DNA from 2 places in the Chromobacterium sp. CV08 genome. Region 1 is predicted to be linked to the other one. Evidence: riboswitches for the same ligand, from Rfam matches in the RefSeq annotation. Region 1 holds a riboswitch; the other holds the start of a gene.
What was found. A riboswitch is a leader RNA that binds a small molecule or an ion and turns the genes downstream of it on or off. The one in region 1 is predicted to bind thiamine pyrophosphate.

Region 1 (3,240 bases):
TGGCGTAGGGCACGGCGGTGTTCAGCCCGTCGTTGCCGCCCTTCAGCTCCACCAGCACCAAGAGGCGCTTGTAGCCGGCTGGGGCCAGCGCCCAGCTGAGATTGGGCAGCACCGACATCATCAGGCCGGCGCCGGCCGCTTTCAGAAATTCGCGTCGTTGGAACATGGCGGGCTCCTCATTCGACCTGGTAGGCCGGGTCCAGCAGCAATTGGGCGACGGCCCTGGCGCCGCTGGCGCCGGCCGGCAGCGGATTGGCCGGCGGCACCGCCAGCAGCAGGCGGGCGGCGTCGGCGCCGCTTTTGACGCCGTAGATCGCGGCCCACTCGTCCGGCTGAAGCTTCATCGAGTTCAGGCCCTTGCTGACGAAGCGGCGGATCCGCGCCTCGCGGCCGGCCATCTCGTTCAGGCTGCCGTCGGCCTGGACGTAGGCGTCGCGCGCCGGCGCCGCGTCGCGGGCGATGCGGTCCAGGAACTGCTTGCGGCTCAGCAGCGTGGCGCTGTTGATCCAGGCCTCGCCGCCGGGCCAGCCCTTGACGTTGGGCGGCGCGAACACGTCCTGGCCCAGCTGGCGGTTCAGACCGGCGATGACGCGCCAGTCCGGCGGATTGAGATCGAAGGTCACCAGCGTGCCGACGGTCAGCTCCACCGGCGACTTCACCAGCAGGCCCTGGCTGCGCCAGAACTGCGGCGTCAGCAGCATGGCCCGCATCAGGGGTTTCAGCTGGTAGTGGCCGCGGCGGAAGTCGGCGGCCAGCTTGTTCACCGTCGCGGCGTCCGGCGTCGGCGACACGAAGTTGCGCCACAGCTTGTTGGCGACGAAGACGGCGGTGCCGGGCTGCTGCAGCAGCAGCTCGATCACGTCGTCGCCGTCGAAATTGCCGCGCTGGCCGAAGATGAGCTTTTCGCCGGTGTCGCGCAGCCGCGGGCGGACGATGAACTGGTCGTCGCGGTCCAGGCCCCAGCCGGTGAAGGCGCGCGCCGCCTCGCGGATGTCCTGCTCGCTGTAATGGCCTTCGCCCAGCGTGAACAGCTCCATCACCTCGCGGGCGAAGTTCTCGTTGGGCTGTTCCTTGCGGTTGTTGGCGGTGTCCAGGTAGCGCATCATCGCCGGGTCGCGCGCCACCGCGTGCAGCAACTGGCCGAAGTCGCCGAGCGCGTAGTGCCGCAGCAGCAGGTTCTGCTGGTACATCATCTGCGGCGAGCGCACCTTGTCCAGCGCCGACACGAAATGGTTGTGCCAGAACAGCGTCATCTTCTCGGTCAGCGGCGACGGCGTGTCGCGCATCTCGGTCAGCCACCAGCTGCGCAGCTCGACGGCGTGCTGGTTGCGCTCCTGCTGCAGCGCCTTCTTCTGTTCCTCGGAGAGGCCCGGCTGTCCGGGACGTTCGAACGGCTCATTGGCCCAGCCGGGCGGCGCGGTGACCGGCTGGCTGCGGACGCCGGCCAGGATCTTGTCGACGGCGGCTTCGCGGCTCAGCGGCGCCAGCGCGGCGATCTGCGCCGGATTGGCGCCGAAGCCGGTGCGCAGCAGCAGGTGGCGGGCGCCGTCGACGCCGATGTCGGCCAGCGCCGTCAAAGGCAGGCCGAGCAGGGCGGAGGCGAGCACTATGGTTTTGATCATCCAGATTCACCACGGCATGCGGAATGACTATTCGACCGTCAGCATAGCCGTCGGTTTTCGCTGCGGTATTAAGCGAGGGGGTCAGAGTGTTAAGTTGTTTGCTCATCTGGGCTATACTGGCGCCCTGTCACCGGGGGTGCCCGCAACGCGGGCTGAGAGACACCCTGAGAACCTGATCTGGGTCATGCCAGCGGAGGGAGCGTGATGCGCGGGCGCCGTCCCGCCGGCCCGCTTGCTCCGTCGTCCACGCACGGAGAGTTTGATGAAGTTCATTCCCACGCTTGTCGCCGCCGCCCTGGGCCTGTCCGGCCTGTCCGTCCACGCCGCCGAACTGCGCGTGCTGGCGCACAGCTCGTTCAGCGTCGACAAGCCGCTGCTCGCCGCCTTCGAGAAGGAGACCGGCGCCAAGGTGTCCATCATCAAGGCCGGCGACGCCGGCGAGATGGTCAACAAGTTGATCCTGACCAAGTCCAATCCGATCGCCGACGTGGTGTTCGGCCTGGACAACAGCCTGATGGGCAAGGCCGAGCAGGCCGGCGCGCTGGCGCCGCTGCCGGCGGAGTTGGCGAAGGGCGGCAAGGTGAGCCTGCCGGGCGCCGCCGCCGTCGACTACGGCTATGTGACGCTGAACTACGACAAGGCCTGGTTCGCCAAGAACAAGCTGCCGCTGCCGAAGAGCCTGAACGATCTGGCGCTGCCGGCCTACAAGAATCTGCTGGCGGTCGAGAATCCTGCCACCTCCAGCCCCGGCCTGGCTTTCCTGGCCGCGACCATACACGCCTTGGGCGAGGACAAGGCCTTCGCGTTGTGGGGCAGGCTGCGCGACAACGGCGTCAAGGTCAGCAAGGGCTGGACCGAGGCCTATTACACCGATTTCTCCAAGAACGGCGGCGGGCGGCCCATCGTGGTCAGCTACGCCACCAGCCCGGCGGCCGAGGTGTTCTACAGCAAGGAAAAACTGAACGAAGCGCCGACCGGCAATCTGCTGTTGCCGGGTACGGTGTTCCGCCAGGTCGAGGGCGCGGCGCTGGTCAACGGCGGCAAGGAGGCCAAGCTGGCCGAGCGCTTCATCGCCTTCCTGCGCTCGGACACGGTACAGAAGGACATCCCGACGCGGATGTGGATGTATCCGGTGTCGGAGCGCGTCGCGCTGGACCCGGTGTTCAGGCACGCGCCGCAGCCGTCGGCGCACGACACGCCGGACAACGCGACGCTGGCCGCCAAGCAGCGCGGCTGGATTGCCCGCTGGACGCGGGTGGTGCTGAAATCGGGCGTCTGAGCCGCTGTCCCATCATCGCGGAGCCTCAATGAAGATAAACGACATCGTCAGTTCCCGGCTGATCCTGCGCCATCTGGACGCCGATTGCCTGCGGGCCTGCCTGAGCGGCGACGCAGTCGCCGCCGCCGAGCGCCTGGGCGCCCGGCCGGCCGAAAGCTGGCTGGAGGAGGCGGCGCTGATGGAAGTCCGCCTCGCCGACATGGCCGAAGAGCCGCGCTACGCGCCGTGGTCGGTGCGGGCGCTGCTGCGTCGCGACGATCTGGCCATGGTCGGCCACATCAACTTCCACACCTTGCCCGGCCACCCGTATCTGAACGGCTACGGCGACGTCGAGCTCGG
Region 2 (3,240 bases), 1.5 Mb from region 1:
CCCAGCGTGTAGAACGGCGCCTCCCGGCACCATTCCAGTTCCTTGTCCATATTCTCCTTGATCAGCTGCATCGGCACGTGGCCCGGGCCTTCTATCATCACCTGGACGTCGTGCTTCCAGGCGATCTCGGTCAATTCGCCCAGCGTCTTCAGTTCGGACAGCTGGGCCTCGTCGTTGGCGTCCCAGGCGCTGCCCGGCCGCAGGCCGTCGCCGAGGCTGAAGGCCACGTCGTAGGCCTTCATGATTTCGCAGATGTCCTCGAAATGGGTGTAGAGGAAATTCTCGCGGTGGTGGGCCAGACACCACTTGGCCATGATGGAGCCGCCGCGCGACACGATGCCGGTCATCCGTCCCGCCGTCATCGGCACATAGGCCAGCCGCACGCCGGCGTGGATGGTGAAGTAGTCGACGCCCTGTTCGGCCTGCTCGATCAGCGTGTCGCGGAAGATCTCCCACGTCAGGTCCTCGGCCTTGCCGTTCACCTTTTCCAGCGCCTGGTAGATGGGCACGGTGCCGATAGGCACCGGCGAGTTGCGCAGTATCCACTCGCGCGTCTCGTGAATGTTCTTGCCGGTGGACAGGTCCATGATGGTGTCGGCGCCCCAGCGTATGCCCCAGGTCATCTTGTCGACTTCCTCGGAAATCGACGAGGTGACCGCGCTATTGCCGATATTGCCGTTGATCTTCACCAGGAAATTGCGGCCTATGATCATAGGCTCGGATTCCGGGTGATTGATGTTGGCCGGGAGGATGGCCCGGCCGGCGGCGATCTCGTCGCGGACGAATTCCGGCGTGATCTCGTCCGGCAGCCGGGCGCCGAAGCCCTGGCCCTGGTGCTGGCGCGTCATCAGATCCAGCAGCCGCCGGTTGCCGGTGGCCTCCAGCGAGGCCACATAGGCGCGGCGGTTCAGATTCTCCCGGATCGCGACGAACTCCATCTCCGGCGTGACGATGCCGCGGCGCGCGTAATGCAGCTGGGTGACGTTGCGGCCGTCCCTGGCGCGCCGCGGCTTGCGCTGCAGATTGAAGCGCAGCTCGGCGAGCTTGGGATCGGCTTCGCGGGCGCGGCCGTATTCGCTGCTGAGGCCGTCCAGCTGCTCGCAGTCGCCGCGTTCGGCTATCCAGGCGGCGCGCAGCGGCGCGAGGCCGCTCTGGATATCGATGCGGACGGCCGGGTCGCTGTACGGACCGCTGGTGTCGTAGACGAAGATGGGCGGGTTCTTCTCGCCGCCGAACTGCGTCGGCGTGTCGGCCTGTACGATCTCCCGCATCGGCACGAGCAGGTCCGGGCGGCTGCCCTCGACATGGATCTTGCGGGAATTGGGCAGCGGCTGAATGGCGGCGGCGTCGACCACCATCTGCTTGTTGACGGGCGCGTTCATCGGGCGGTTCTCCAAAAGCGATGAAACGGCGCAAGGAGCGATCCGGACGAACCGGCTGCGGGATATGGCGCGGCCATAGAGGGCAGGTGACGCTTCCCTACGCCGGTATTATCCGGGTCAGGTTCCAAGGGTATTTCTCACCCGCGCCTTGCCATCCGAGCCCATGACCTACACTTCGGTAGTCATCGGCGTCGAACGCCAGGCGCAGGACCCCTAGCGATGCTGTGTGAAGGTAAGGCAAATATGGGATAATCGCAAGCAATCTGGATTGCTGACAAAGCATCTCGTACTGATGACGAGGCGCCCTTGCAGGGCAGGAGGGTGGCATGCGTGCGAATTTTCAATTCGCTCAGCGGAGCGATTGGGATTCAATGGTCAGGCTGCGGACTCCGGCACTTATGTGGAGAGGCCCGGCTTTGCCGGATCCTGTAAAATCGCCCCCATTCACTTTGTCAGCAGCCTGTATCGTCATGACTCGAGTCCTTGCCGCCGCCGATGTCCCGCGCGGACGGAGCGGACTCCCAGCCCTCCGGAGTTTAAGTTGATGGATTTTGAAAAAACCCGTTTCAACATGGTCGAACAACAGATTCGCCCGTGGGACGTCCTGGATGCCGCCGTGCTGGATCTGCTGTTTCACGTGAAACGCGAGGACTTCGTCGCCGACAACCAGCGCCAGCTGGCCTTCGTCGATACCGAACTGCCGCTGCCGAACGGCGGCAAGATGCTGCAGCCGAAGATGGAAGCCCGACTGGCGCAGGACGCCGCGATCAAGCCGACCGACAAGATCCTGGAGATCGGCACCGGCAACGGCTACCTGACCGCGCTGCTGGCCAAGCTCGGCAAGCAGGTTGTCAGCGTCGAAATCGATCCGGCGCAGAAGGAACGCGCCGCCGCCAGCCTGAAGAAGGCCGGCATAGACAACGTCACCCTGGTCGAAGGCGACGGCGTGCTGGGCCTGCCGGCGCAAGCGCCGTACGACGTGATCGTCGTCGCCGGCTCGCTGCCGGTGGTGCCTCAGCAGCTGAAGGACCAGCTGGCCGTCGGCGGCCGCCTGATCCTCGTCGTCGGCGACCTGCCGGTGATGAGCTGCATGCTGATCGAACGCCTGTCGGATGCCACCTTCCGCGAAACCGCGCTGTTCGAAACCTGTATCGGCCGCCTGCGCAACTACCAGGCTGTCGAGCCGGTCCGTTTCAGCTTCTGATCATGCTGCGCGAAATCACCGCACCGGAACTGGCGGCGCTGCTGGCCGACACGCAGGCCGCGCGCCCGCTGCTGCTCGATGTACGCGAGAGCTGGGAAGTCCAGCTGGCGCACATCGAGGGCAGCGTCCACATTCCGATGAATTTGATCCCGATCCGGAACGGCGAGCTGCCGGACGATACCGTCATCGTCGCGATCTGCCATCACGGCATGCGCAGCGCCCAGGTGGCGCTGTTCCTGCAGAACGCCGGCTTCGAGCAGGTGCTGAATCTGCAGGGCGGCATCGACGCCTGGTCCGTCCAGGTCGATCCCAGCGTCGCCCGGTATTGATGTCTTGGCGCGTCTTCCCTCCGGGGGGGCGCCTCCTGCAACACCGCCTCCGGGCGGTGTTTTGTTTTGGAACGAATCGCGCAGCCATCTTTCCAAGCCAGGTCAACCGCCTGGCGATCCGCCGCAAAGAACCCGATATGCCTACTCTGACCTACCTCGCCCCCGCACTCGCCCGCGTCCATCCCGACTGGGAGGCGGTGCTGGACCAGGCCGCCGTCGCCTCCCGCCTGACCGAGATAGACCGCCAGCTCAGCCTACAGCAACAGAACGGCAAGACGTTGTTTCCGCCGCCGCCGCAGGTATTCAACGCGCTCAGCTTCGCCGC

Region 2: linked by a shared signal. The riboswitch ahead of thiC (phosphomethylpyrimidine synthase ThiC) and the one ahead of WNM05_RS08565 (thiamine ABC transporter substrate-binding protein) in region 1 are both predicted to bind thiamine pyrophosphate.

Annotation. Positions count from the first base shown of each region.
Region 1 is NZ_CP150453.1:1,775,210-1,778,449, forward strand. Features, by position in the region: gene WNM05_RS08555 (DUF1501 domain-containing protein) at 1-166, opposite strand, end outside; gene WNM05_RS08560 (DUF1800 domain-containing protein) at 177-1,622, opposite strand; TPP riboswitch at 1,745-1,839, shown strand; gene WNM05_RS08565 (thiamine ABC transporter substrate-binding protein) at 1,885-2,901, shown strand; gene WNM05_RS08570 (GNAT family N-acetyltransferase) at 2,930-3,240, shown strand, end outside.
Region 2 is NZ_CP150453.1:243,242-246,481, reverse strand. Features, by position in the region: gene thiC (phosphomethylpyrimidine synthase ThiC) at 1-1,358, opposite strand, end outside; TPP riboswitch at 1,460-1,607, opposite strand; gene WNM05_RS01150 (protein-L-isoaspartate O-methyltransferase family protein) at 1,927-2,586, shown strand; gene WNM05_RS01145 (rhodanese-like domain-containing protein) at 2,589-2,915, shown strand; gene WNM05_RS01140 (uracil-DNA glycosylase) at 3,053-3,240, shown strand, end outside.